Regions from separate parts of the Rhodococcus sp. NPDC058532 genome, predicted to be linked through region 1. Evidence: riboswitches for the same ligand, from Rfam matches in the RefSeq annotation. Region 1 holds a riboswitch; each other region holds the start of a gene.
What was found. Region 1 has a riboswitch for cobalamin ahead of ACFWQG_RS10565 (FecCD family ABC transporter permease). Riboswitches for the same ligand answer to the same signal wherever they lie in the genome.
Positions count from the first base shown of each region.

Region 2: it holds a riboswitch for cobalamin, as region 1 does, so the genes downstream of both, metE (5-methyltetrahydropteroyltriglutamate--homocysteine S-methyltransferase) here and ACFWQG_RS10565 (FecCD family ABC transporter permease) in region 1, are expected to answer to the same signal.
Region 3: it holds a riboswitch for cobalamin, as region 1 does, so the genes downstream of both, ACFWQG_RS00410 (ABC transporter substrate-binding protein) here and ACFWQG_RS10565 (FecCD family ABC transporter permease) in region 1, are expected to answer to the same signal.
Region 4: it holds a riboswitch for cobalamin, as region 1 does, so the genes downstream of both, ACFWQG_RS10005 (CbtB domain-containing protein) here and ACFWQG_RS10565 (FecCD family ABC transporter permease) in region 1, are expected to answer to the same signal.

Region 1 covers NZ_JBHXNU010000007.1:25,475-28,640, reverse strand. The annotation lists gene ACFWQG_RS10570 (ABC transporter ATP-binding protein) at 1-711, opposite strand, end outside; gene ACFWQG_RS10565 (FecCD family ABC transporter permease) at 711-1,748, opposite strand; cobalamin riboswitch at 1,872-2,089, opposite strand; gene ACFWQG_RS10560 (hypothetical protein) at 2,129-2,281, opposite strand; gene ACFWQG_RS10555 (class E sortase) at 2,282-3,094, opposite strand; gene ACFWQG_RS10550 (hypothetical protein) at 3,126-3,166, opposite strand, start outside.
Region 2 covers NZ_JBHXNU010000001.1:77,344-80,509, reverse strand. The annotation lists gene metE (5-methyltetrahydropteroyltriglutamate--homocysteine S-methyltransferase) at 1-1,243, opposite strand, end outside; cobalamin riboswitch at 1,425-1,567, opposite strand; gene pgi (glucose-6-phosphate isomerase) at 1,753-3,166, shown strand, end outside.
Region 3 covers NZ_JBHXNU010000001.1:85,402-88,567, forward strand. The annotation lists gene prpB (methylisocitrate lyase) at 1-369, shown strand, start outside; gene ACFWQG_RS00400 (bifunctional 2-methylcitrate synthase/citrate synthase) at 366-1,487, shown strand; gene ACFWQG_RS00405 (hypothetical protein) at 1,499-1,792, shown strand; cobalamin riboswitch at 1,826-2,018, shown strand; gene ACFWQG_RS00410 (ABC transporter substrate-binding protein) at 2,045-3,166, shown strand, end outside.
Region 4 covers NZ_JBHXNU010000006.1:180,304-183,469, reverse strand. The annotation lists gene ACFWQG_RS10015 (DsbA family oxidoreductase) at 1-134, shown strand, start outside; gene ACFWQG_RS10010 (CbtA family protein) at 222-1,013, opposite strand; gene ACFWQG_RS10005 (CbtB domain-containing protein) at 1,004-1,198, opposite strand; cobalamin riboswitch at 1,227-1,362, opposite strand; gene ACFWQG_RS10000 (antibiotic biosynthesis monooxygenase family protein) at 1,510-1,821, opposite strand; gene ACFWQG_RS09995 (MarR family winged helix-turn-helix transcriptional regulator) at 1,862-2,254, opposite strand; gene ACFWQG_RS09990 (MFS transporter) at 2,355-3,166, shown strand, end outside.

The DNA.
Region 1 (3,166 bases):
GTGCCCGCCGATCGCGAACCACCGCCGCAGCACGTCGGCCGTCACGACCTCGTCCGGTGTCCCCGTGCACACGAGCCGGCCACCGCTGAGGACGAACAGCCGATCGCAGTACTGCGCGGCCAGGTTCAGGTCGTGCAGCGCCGCGATCACGGTGATGCCCAGGTTCCGGGCCGCGGTCAGGACGCTGTACTGGTGGTGGACGTCGAGGTGGTTGGTCGGCTCGTCCAGCACCAGCACCCGCGGCTGCTGCGCCAGCGCGCGGGCGATCAGGACGCGTTGCCGCTCCCCGCCGGATAGGGACAGGAAGCTGCGGTGCTCGAGGTGCGACGCGTCGGCGGTCGCCAGCGCGTCGCGGCACAGGCCGACGTCGCGGCGGTCGGCTCTGCGCAACGCCGACTGATGCGGCAGGCGGCCGGTGGCCACGACCTCGGCCGCGGTGAAGTCGAACTGCATCAGGCTGTCCTGGGTCAGGGCCGCGACCTGACGTGCGTTCTCGCGCATGCTGATCGCGGCGATGTCCGTGCCGCCGACCAGGATCCGGCCCGCCGCGGGCGACAACGCCCGATACAGGCAGCGCAGCAGGGTGGACTTGCCGCTACCGTTCGCCCCGACGACGCCGACGAAGGTGCCCTCCTCGGCTGCGAGGGTCACCGCCTCGAGGATCCGGGTGCCGCCGATCTCGACCGTGACGTCCCGATAGTCGACCCGCATCAGCCGACCCCCACCAGGGCGCCGCGGCGCCGCATCAGCAGCACGAACAGCGGGACCCCGACCGCGGCGGTGATCGCCCCCAGCGGAAGTTCCTGCGGCGGAATCAGGGTGCGGGCCAGCAGGTCCGCGGTGACCAGGAACACCGCGCCGAGCAACGGCGTCACCACGATCAGCCGGCGATGGTCGGCGCCGACCAGCAGCCTGGCCACGTGCGGTACCACCAGCCCGACGAAACCAACGGCGCCGCAGATCGACACGAAACATCCGGTCATGACCGCGGCAACAACGAACAGCAACAGCCGGAAGCGGCTCGCGTCGATCCCGAGCGCCGCGCTGACCTCGTCACCCATCGACAGCGCGTTCAGCCGGCGCGCACAGGCCGCGATGACCGCCAACCCGATCACGGTCACCGCCGCCGCCAGCGGCACCGCCTGCCAGGTGGCACCGGCGAGGCTGCCGAGCAGCCAGAACATCACCGACCGCGCCGCGTCCCCGTGCGGTGCCATGAACACCAACACCGTTGTGGCAGCGGAAAACCCGTACCCGAGGGCGGTCCCGGTGAGGACCAGGCGCAGCGGAACCAGCCCCGCCGACGACCGGGCCATCAGGTACACCAGGATCGTGGCCCCGAGCGCGCCAAGGAACGCGGCGGTCGACAGCGCGTACAGGCCGAGCGCGCCGAAGGTGCCGAACAGCACCACCGACGTGGCGCCCACCGAGGCACCCGAGGAGATGCCCAGCACGTACGGGTCGGCCAGCGCGTTGCGCACCATCGCCTGCACGATCAGCCCGACCCCGCTCAATCCGGCACCGACCAACGCGGCCAACAACACTCGCGGCAGTCGGGAGTCGGTCACGATCCGATAGTTCGGGAGGTCCGGCGCGAGGACCGGCCCGCCGGTCAGTTCGGCCCACAGGAATCCGGTGGTATCACGCCAGGGAACGGGTGCGGTGCCGAGCATCAACGCCAGGACGGAGACGACCGCGAGCGCGGCCACCAGGCCGATGGCCAACGGGGCCACGGGCAGTCGGCGCATCATCGACCACTTTCACCTGGATGCAGGTGCCAGCCTCACCGGGCGGTGCGCGCAACGACGTGCGGGCACAGCGGTGCCCGCATCCTCGTCGACCGCTCCCTCGGAGTCGACAGGCGACCACGCCGGCGGCATGGCCGCGCTGGCAGGTCTTCGGGCTCGTGGACACGGATCGGGCGAACCCGAATTCTCCTACTGGCGGCCGCTTCCCGGGCTCACACCCAGTGCTGATGGCCGCGGTCGTTTCCACACACCGCTGCGGGGCAGCTCCGGTTTCCCACCGGATTCCCTCTTACGAACCACCCGGCACGAGCCGGGCGGTAACCAACGCGCGGCCACAGTAGCACTCAGGGTCGGCACCGCGAACCGGCCAGGGCGGGCCGTCAGACGGTGACGTCCGAGTAGGGCATCTGCTCGGACACCCACGGAAACACGACCTCCATGAGCAGCAGGAACACCGCGGCGGCGAGAACGGTCGCCAGCAGGACCTTCACCGGTCGGGGTCCGGGGAGAACACCCCAGAAGTAGCCGTACATCTAGTGCTCCTGCAATGCCACGGGCAGGGTGCCCGCGAACTTCGGGGTCGTCTCGACGAGAACGGCGTGCACGATCATCCGTTCGGCGTTCGAGAACAGCGGATGGCAGGTGGTGAGCGTCAACACGCTCTCCAGCCAGGGGCCCGGCTCGACCCACTCGGCTCCGGGCAGCGGATTGACGACGGCGACGTCGCCGGGCACGGTGATGTGTCGACCAAGCACGTGCGCATAGTCGCCGCCCGCGACCCGGTCGATCTGCTCGGGGCGCAGGCAGTCCGCGGCCGCAGCACGCCGCTCGGGTGCGGCGGCGGCGAGCGGCAGCAGCCGGTACGTCATCCATTCGGTTCTGGTCTCCACGACGACGGCGTCGCAGGCGCCGAGTCGGTCCAGGTGTTCGAACACCGCACCGGATCCGTTGCGATGCCCGGCGATCGCAACATTCCCCGGCTCGCCGGGCAGTTGCGTGTCGGTGTAGTGGCCGGGGCCCGCCTTCAGGTCCTCGTTGCTGGTGCCCTCGACGACCGCGTACGCGGCGCCGAGCGTCGGAAAGTGCAGGCGCGCGAACCCTTCTCCGGGCGTCGGGACCGGCGGGGCCACCGGCGCGTCACCGGCGGCCCCGGAACCCTGCGCCCACGATTGCGCGAGGCCGTTGTCGACCTCGTCCTGCAACCGACCCGAGACGATGTTGGTCCAGAACGCCTCGTAGATCACGAACAGCAGGACGACGACCCCCGCCGTGAGCAGCAGCTCACCGGTGACCTGGCCTGCGCCCGGCCGGGGCCGGGCCCGCACCGGAACGACGGCATCACGCATGGGGCGGGCCCTCCTTTGCGGCCGGGTCGAGCTAGCTGTTCGCGTCGATCGTGGCGCTTCCGCTGCCACCGA
Region 2 (3,166 bases), on a different contig from region 1:
GCGAACGACCGGCCGCGGTCAGCGCCTGCGCGACGCGGGCACGGATCTCGTCGTTACGCAGCCGCGGATCGCCCTGCCGCGACGCGACGGCCGCCGCGGAGGCGGCGAACGCGTCGGCGGCGGCGCGCGTGCCCTGGGCCAGCTCCGTCGCCAGCGCGACGACCTCGATGACCTTCTCGTCCGCGAACGCCAGCCAGGAGCGCAGCGCGTCGTCGAGGCCGGTCTCCGCCGCGAGGCTGTACGGGACGTGCAGCAGCGAGCACGACGTGGAGACGGCGAGCGCACCGGCGGACCCGAGCAGGGCGTCGAGCGAGGCCACCGCCTTCTCGAGGTCGGTCCGCCAGACGTTGCGGCCGTCGACGACGCCCGCCACCACCAGCTTGTCGGCCAATGCGGGCACCGCCGCGAGCGCGTCGGCATCGCCGTGCACGAGGTCCACCGCGATCGCCTCGACGGCGGTGCTCGCCAGTGCGGGCAGGGCGGGGCCGAGGTTGCCGAAGTAGGACGCGACGAGGATCGCGGGACGCTCCGTCAGGCCCGACAGTCGTTCGTAGACCCGGCGCGCGGTCTCGATCTCGGCGTCGGTGCGGTCCTGGACCAGCGACGGCTCGTCGAGCTGCACCCACCCGGCCCCGGCGGCGGCGAGGCGTCCGAGCAGGTCCTCGTACAGCGGAAGCAGGTCGTCGATGCGGCCGAGCAGGCCGTCGGCACCGTCGACGCCCTTCGACAGCAGCAGGAAGGTGACCGGTCCGATGACGACCGGACGGGCGGGTACGCCCTCGGCGATCGCCTCGTCCAGCTCGCCGAGCACCTTGGAGGCGTCGAGCTCGAACGTGGTGCCGGGCCCGATCTCGGGCACGAGGTAGTGGTAGTTCGTGTCGAACCACTTCGTCATCTCGAGTGGCGCGACGTCCGCGGTGCCGCGGGCGGCGGCAAAGTACCGGTCGAGCGGATCGGCGATGCCGCGGACGCGCTCCGGCAGTGCACCGAGCATCGCGGCGGTGTCGAGGACCTGGTCGTAGTAGGAGAACGTGTTGACGGGCACCGAGTCGATGCCGGCCGCGAGGAGGCCGGTCCAGGTCTGCGCGCGGAGGGTGCGTGCGACCTCGTCGAGTCCGGCACGGTCGAGGCGACCGGCCCAGTAGGACTCGATGGCGCGTTTGAGTTCGCGGCGGGGCCCGATCCGCGGCGAGCCCAGCACGGTCGCGGTGAAGCGTGGCTGATCAGAAGGTGTAGCGGTCACGAAACTGCTCCATGGCGTACGTAGGTGTGGCCGTCACCGGCAGACGGGTACACCTGACGAAGCCCTGCCACGGAACGTGGCTGTGCCGCCCATCCTGGGCGGAGCAGTGCCGCATACAGGTCCACCCGCCCTGTCCACGAGGCGACGAACCGCCGGGCACGGCGTGCCCGGCGCAGAGGGCAGGTCTTCGGACTCGCGGGCACCGGGCCGTGTCCGACCCGACCTACTGGCCGTCGCTTCCCGGGCTCTCACCCAGTGCGTGTGACGGCGGTCGTTCCTGCATACCGCTGCGGGACAGTCCCGGATTCTCACCGGGTTCCCTCTCACCCCGGGCCGGAGCATGCCCGACCGGGATTCGACGCCGCGCCGAAGTACTTCGGGGCTCCTCATGACCGGGACGCGGCAAACCGACTGCACCGACCACGATAGCCGCCCGCGGACCCGCATCGGACCCTGGTCGGTCCGGCGCACACCAGCGTTCCCCGACCGCGGCCGATAGGGTCGAAATCATGAGCCTCGACATCACCACCACCCCCGCCTGGCAGACGCTGCGCACGCACCACGAGTCGGTTGCCGACCGACAGCTGCGTGAGCTGTTCGCCGAGGATCCGGGCCGGGGCACCGAGCTCACCGTCACCGCCGGTGACCTGTACATCGACTACAGCAAGCATCGGGTGGAGCGGGAGACACTGCGCCTGCTGGTCGAGGTGGCGCGCGCGGCAGGCGTCGAGGAGCGGCGCGACGCGATGCTGCGCGGCGAGCATGTCAACACCTCCGAGGACCGCGCGGTCCTGCATACCGCGTTGCGACTGCCGCGGGACGCGCGGCTGATCGTGGACGGCCAGGACGTGGTGGCGGACGTGCACGAGGTCCTCGACCGGATGGGCGGGTTCACCGACCGGCTCCGGTCGGGCGAGTGGCGCGGCGCCACCGGCGAGCGGATCACCACGGTCGTCAACCTCGGCATCGGCGGCTCCGACCTGGGTCCGGTGATGGCGTTCCGGGCGCTGCGCCACTACGTCGACTCCGGCGTCACCGCACGGTTCGTCTCCAACATCGACCCCGCCGACCTGGTCGGCAAGCTGGCAGGCCTGGACCCGGCGACGACGCTGTTCATCGTGGCCTCGAAGACGTTCTCCACGCTGGAGACACTCACCAACGCGACGGCCGCCCGCCGCTGGCTGGTGGCGGCGCTCGGCGAGGAGGCGGTGCCGAAGCATTTCGTCGCGGTCTCGACGAACGCCGATCGGGTCGCCGAGTTCGGCATCGACCCGGCCAACATGTTCGGGTTCTGGGACTGGGTGGGGGGCCGCTACTCGGTGGACTCGGCGGTCGGGTTGTCGCTGATGTGCGTGATCGGCCGGGACGCCTTCGGCGAGTTCCTGTCCGGATTCCACCTGATCGACCGGCACTTTGCCGAGCAGCCACTCGAGTCGAACGCCCCGGTCCTGCTCGGCATGATCGGCCTCTGGTACTCGAGCTTCTTCGGCGCGGATTCGCGTGCGGTGCTGCCGTATTCGAACGACCTCGGCCGCTTCGCCGCCTACCTCCAGCAGCTGACGATGGAGTCGAACGGCAAGTCGGTGCGGGCCGACGGGTCCCCGGTGTCGACGCCGACCGGGGAGATCTTCTGGGGTGAACCGGGCACCAACGGCCAGCACGCCTTCTACCAACTGCTGCACCAGGGCACCCGGCTGGCGCCCGCCGACTTCATCGGATTCGCCGAACCCACCGACGATCTCGCCACCATCGACGGCGTCGGGTCGATGCACGACGTGCTGATGAGCAACCTGTTCGCCCAGACGAAGGTCCTCGCGTTCGGCCGGACCGCCGAGGAGATCGCTGCGGAAGGAACCGACCCGGAACTGGTGCCGCACAAGGTGATGCCGGGCAACCGACCGTCGACGACAATCCTCGCGCCGA
Region 3 (3,166 bases), on a different contig from region 1:
TACGCCGATGCCGGTGCCGACCTGATCTTCACCGAGGCCCTGCGCACCGAGGCCGACTTCGAGGCGTTCCGCGGTGCAGTGGACGTTCCGCTACTGGCCAATATGACCGAGTTCGGAAAGTCGAAACTTGTTCCGGCGCAGATATTGCAGGACATCGGCTACAACGCCGTGATCTACCCGGTCACCACTCTGCGTCTCGCGATGGGAGCGATCGAGGCCGGGCTGCGCGAGATCCATGCGAGCGGTACGCAGGAGGGTCTCGTCGATCAGATGCAGACCCGCTCCCGACTGTATGAGCTGCTCGAGTACGAGCGCTACAACGAATTCGATTCCGGAGTCTTCAACTTCACGCTCGGAGGGAACCAATGACGAAGGCAGTCCCGACGATCCACAAGGGGCTCGCCGGTGTCGTGGTCGACACCACCGCGATCTCGAAGGTCGTTCCCGAGACCAATTCGCTGACCTACCGGGGATATGCGGTGCAGGACCTGGCCGTGAATTGCACCTTCGAGCAGGTTGCCTACCTCCTGTGGAACGGCGAACTGCCCACCGACGCCCAACTGGGGCTGTTCTGTCAGCGTGAGCGGGCCAGTCGGCGCGCCGATCGTTCCCTACTCTCGCTCGTGGCGAGAATGCCGGATAACTGTCATCCGATGGACGTGGTCCGCACCGCGATCAGCTGGCTCGGCGCCGAGGACCCGGAGGAGGCGGACAACTCTCCGAAGGCCAATCGGGAGAAGGCGCTTCGCATGATGGCTGTGCTGCCCACGATCGTGGCGGCCGATCACCGTCGTCGCCACGGCCTGGACCCGATCGCCCCGCACAGTCATCTCGGGTTCGCCGAGAACTTCCTGAACATGTGTTTCGGTGAGATTCCGGACCGGGAGATCGTGCACGCCTTCGAGGTGTCGCTGATTCTGTACGCGGAGCACAGTTTCAATGCCTCGACGTTCGCGGCGCGCGTCGTCACCTCCACACTGTCGGACATCTACAGTGCCGTGACCGCCGCGATCGGCACCCTCAAGGGTCCGTTGCACGGCGGCGCGAACGAGGCGGTCATGCACGCCATGCTTGAGATCGGTGAGCCGGAACATGCCGAGGCCTGGATGCGCGGCAAGTTGTCCCGCAAGGAAAAGGTGATGGGCTTCGGCCACCGGGTCTACAAGAACGGCGACTCGCGCGTACCTGCGATGCGTACGGCGTTCCTCGACGTCGCCGCGAAAACGGATGGCGGCGCCTGGGTTCGCATGTACGACATCCTCGAGCGCACCATGAGTGATGCCACCGGGATTAAACCGAATCTCGACTTCCCCGCAGGTCCGACCTACTACCTGATGGGCTTCGACATCGAGGTCTTCACCCCGATCTTCGTGATGAGCCGGATCACCGGGTGGACCGCGCACATCATCGAGCAAAGCGAGTCCAACGCGCTAATCCGACCGCTCAGCGAGTACACCGGCGTGGCACAGCGTGCGGTGGGAGCCTGAGCACCGGTTCGGTGGCGCGGGTCCCTGCCCTCGCGGCGGACTACGTCGATGCACACCTGTGGACGCGATCGGCGTTGACCCTGCGGGACCGCAGGCGGCTGATGTCCTTCGCGGTGTCGCGGTCGGCGCCGAGTCCCGCGGTCGCACATCTGGTCCTGCATGTCTTCCGGTGCACTGACGTGTGCCGCCCGTGGCACGAGTTCGTCGGACTCACCACCGACGAACTCGCCGCCATCCTCCGGGACACGGTGATCGCCCGCGACCACCTCGTCCGGGTCTCCGCACGGCACGAGTGTCTCGGCTGAACCTGCCCGAACGGCAGCGCAGGTCGGCGACACCGCCGCCCGAGTTGTCGGCTTTCGTCTTGTACTGTTCGACCCGACGCAGGGAACACCGGTGCGAATCCGGGGCTGTCCCGCAACTGTCACCGAGGAGCGAACCCCCACGCTCGGCCACGACCGCATGGTTGGAAGGCCGGGGGCGAGTGCTGATCCGGGAGCCAGGACACCTGAGTCGGGGGCCGGACACACGAAGGCCAGAACACCACGAGGATGGACATGAACAACTCGATATTCACCACCCGCCCGGGGTGGCGGGCCGCGCTGCGTGCGGGAGCACTCGCCGTCACCGTGGTCGCCGTCGCCGCGGGCTGCTCGTCCGGATCGGGCGCGTCCGACGGCGTCGCGGACGACCACCTGACGATCTACAACTCCTACAAGATCGCGGGACTCGATCCCGCAGCCACCGGGACGAACTGGCTCTTCGACTGGGGCGTCGCCGAGAACCTGCTCCAGGTCGACGAGGACGGCGCGATCTCGCCGTGGCTCGCGGAGAGCGTCGAACGCCGCGACGACCTGACCTGGGTGATCGAGCTCCGTGAGGGCCAGACCTTCCAGAACGGCAAGCCCGTCACCCCCGATGCGGTTGCCGCGGCCCTGACCCGGCAGATCGAGAAGTCCACGGCCGCGCAGGTCTACCTCGCGCCCGGCACCCGGGCCGTCGTCGAGGGCGGTGCCGTCGTCCTGCGCACCCCGAGCCCGAACGCGATGGTGCCCGCCGGTCTCGCCGCCCGCGACAACTCGCTGCAGATCTACGACGTCGAGGCCGTCGAAGCCGCGGCCGGGGACTCTGCGAAGATCGTCGGCAGTGGCGCCTACACCGGCCCGTACGCCATCACCGAATGGACCCCCACGGATCTCGAACTTGCCCGCTACGACGGGTACTGGCAGGGGATGCCCGCACTCACCGGGATCAGCGTGGACGTCGTCCCGGACGAGCAGGCCCGCATCGCTGGCGTCGAGAGCGGCGAGGCGGACATGGCGTTCTACCCGTCGACCGGCGCCCGACTCGCGCTCGACGGTCGCACCGACGTGGCGGTCAAGAACTCCCCGATGGCGTTGCAGTCCCTCCTCGTCGAGATGAACCTCAAGGAGGGCATCTTCACCGACACCGACGTCCGGAAGGCCTTCACCCTCGCCATCGACTACCAGGGCATCGCCGACAACATCGGCAACGGCTCCTTCGCCGCCGCAGGGGGGCTGTACCCCGACGTGATGCCGTACGCGGTGGACAACCAGAAGCTCGACCTGGACGAGGCGAACTCCCTCCTCGACGCTGCAGGCTGGGTGTCGGGCGCCGACGGTGTCCGTACCAGAGACGGGCAGCGTCTCACCGTTCGG
Region 4 (3,166 bases), on a different contig from region 1:
TCTCGGGTGCGCAGCCCGTCGAGGTGTTCACCCAGTTGCTGGAGCGGGCGTACGCCGACGCCAACCCGATCGTCACCCTCGCAGGCGCGTCGGACGCCGACGGCTCCTGCACCGACGGCTCCTGCGCCGTCTGACCCCACCCGCGGGTTCCCTAATGTCACATTCGGGATCGTGAGGTGACCGAATGTGACATTAGGGAACGTTGGGTACCGGGGGTCGGGCTAGCTGGCGACGGCGGGCGCGCGCTGCGCACGCCCGGCGCGCTCGGTGAGAAACGCGAAACCGAGGCCGAGTGCCAGCCACAGCGTTGCCTGGATCGCCAGCGACGAGACCCGGAACTCCCACAGCAGGGTTGCCGGGAAGTCCTCCCCGACCTCGTTGACCCCCGGCATCAGCACATAGCCGACCGCGACGATCGCGAGGAAGGCCAGGGACGGCGCCCCGACCTGCACGGACAGGTAACCGGTCGACGCGACGAGCCGGGCCACGTACGCGGCGACACCGACCGCAACCAGTCCGAGGACCACCGTCGCCAGCCACAGCCAGGTGCGCTGATTGATCGTGTCGGGGTCGCCGACCGCGGGCGGGTTCGCCGGGTACTTGAAGAACGGCACCGCCTCGATCGCCAACCAACCGGCCCCGGCCAACGCCAGTGCGAGCGCCGGACCGGACATGGCGGTGACCCGCCGCGCGTAATGCGCGACGACGGCGAAGATCGCGCCGAGCGCGAGGCCGGCGAGCGTGGTCGCGAGAAACAGGCCGATGCGCTGGCCGTCGCGGCTGACCAGGGCATCCTCCCCGTGCGAGTGCCCCTCCTCGGCTGTCGCCCCGCCGTGCGCGCCCGCGTCGGCTGCGTGGTCCTCCGCCGGGGCGGCGGACTCCTCGATCGCGATGGCCGCATCGATGTGCGGTTCGCCGATCACGAAGGCGACGGCGCCGGCAAGCAGGCCCGCGACGAGGCCCGCGAGCAGGCCGCGGATGAGGAGTTTCGTGAAGTTCTCGGTCAGTGGCACGGCAGGCCCAGCAGGTGGCGACCGTCATGCATCAGTTCGTGCATGTACATGCCGGTGCGCGAGACCGCGCCCTGGTCGAACCCGACCAGGTACAGGGTCAGCATCGCGAGCAGGACGACACCCGCGATGATCAACGCGACACCGACCGATTCGGTCGACGTGCTGGGGGTGTGAACGACAGCCATAGGTTCCTCCTGGGATAAACGCGTCCCGCAAAGTCCATGCGATGGCGGCGGGGTCTGGCTGTCGAGGCAGTGCCTCGATCACAGTGGCGCGACCGCTCCGGAGTTGCACCGGAATTCCCGTCCGACATCGCTATTACTGGCGCACTGTCGCACCGAGGCGCCCGCCGTGTCAATTGGGACGAATCCCCCGCCCGCGGTACGGAACCGGCCGTGCCGCGGGCGAATCCGGTCAGGATGTCGCCGATCGTGGCTGCGACCACCGCGTGCCTGCCGCGCAAAATACCGGGCAGGCACGCGCAGGACCGTTGTGGTCAGCCCTGCTTCGCCGCGACGTCGAGCACGACCTCGAACTCGAGCAGCGAGGCGCCGGTCGCGACCGGCTTCTTCGCCTCACCCGCGTGCGCGGCGCGGGCGTCGCCGTCCCGCCACGCGGCGAAGGCGTCCTCCGATTCCCATTGCGTCACCACGAAGTAGCGGGTCTCCCCACCGGTCGGGCGCAGCAACTGGAAGCCGAGAAACCCGGGGGAGTTCTCAACGGTTCCGGCGCGCTGCGCGAAGCGCTTCTCGAGTTCGGGACCGGCGCCCTCGGGCACCTCGATTGCGTTGATCTTCACCACTGCCATGGCCGAGAGGGTACTCCCGATTCCTGCGAAGACCGCGACCTCACTCGGCGGTGGCGGCGCCGTCGCCGAGATGCTCGGTCAGCACGGCCATCTGGGTCCTGCCCGCATCGGCGTGCACCGCGCGTCCGGTGTCGGTCACGTCGACGAAGACGCCGCGACGGTCCGATTCGCACAGTGATCGCGCCACCAGGCCCGCCTTCTCGAGGCGGGCAACGCTGCGGGAGAGCGCGCTCGGGCTGAGGTACATGTCGGCGGCCAGTTCCTGCATGCGGGGATGCCTGCAGGTGACCGACACCAGCCGGTCCAGCGTCTCGAAGTCGCTCATGCTCAGCCCGTGTGCGCTCTGCATCCGCCGGTCGAGCTCGCACGCGATGCCGTTGTACCGGCTGAGCAGGGCGCGCCAACTCTCGCGCAGCTCCGCTTCTGAGGTCATGGCCGCATCATAGTGCGGCCCACAGATCAGTGCAAGGAAAATAAATGCAAAGAGAATTTATGCTTGTGCATTGATTGCACATGCATCTAGTCTGGCTGGCGTGACTTTCACCGAAACCGCCCCGAACCCAACGACATCGGATTCCTCAGTCCCGCAGCAGGGTTGGACCGGCCGGCTGTGGGGGATCCTCGCGGTGCTCTGCGTCGTGATGTTCCTGGACGGACTCGACGTCTCGATGGTCGGCGTCGCGCTCCCGTCCATCGGCACCGAACTCGGCCTCGACACGACCTCCCTGCAGTGGATCATCAACGGCTATGTGCTCGGCTTCGGCGGCCTGCTGCTGCTCGGTGGGCGCACCGCCGACCTGCTCGGCCGTCGCCGGGTCTTCCTCGCCGCACTGGCCGTCTTCGCGGTCGCCTCGTTGATCGGCGGCCTCGTCGACAACGGAACCCTGCTCATCGTCACGCGCTTCGTGAAGGGCCTCGCCGCGGCGTTCACCGCCCCGACCGCGATGTCCATCCTGACCACCACCTTCAGGGAGGGGCCTGCCCGCAACCGGGCGCTATCGATCTTCTCGGTGTTCGGTGCCAGCGGCTACTCGTCCGGCCTGATCCTCGGGGGGCTGCTCACCAGCGCGGGCTGGCGCTGGACATTCCTCATGCCGGTGCCGTTCGCGGCCGCGGCCCTCGCGGCGGCGTGGGTGCTGATCCCGCGGGACCGGCCCGCCGACAGCGGTGGTCACGACCTCGGTGGGGCGATCACCCTCGTCGCGGGCATGATGCTGGCCGTTTACACCGTCGTCTCCGCCCCGTCGCGGGGCTGGGCGGATCCGCTCACCCTTGGATCGTTCGCGCTCGCCGCCGTCCTGCTCGCGTCGTTCTTCCTGGTCGAGAACCGGGCGGCGCACCCGCT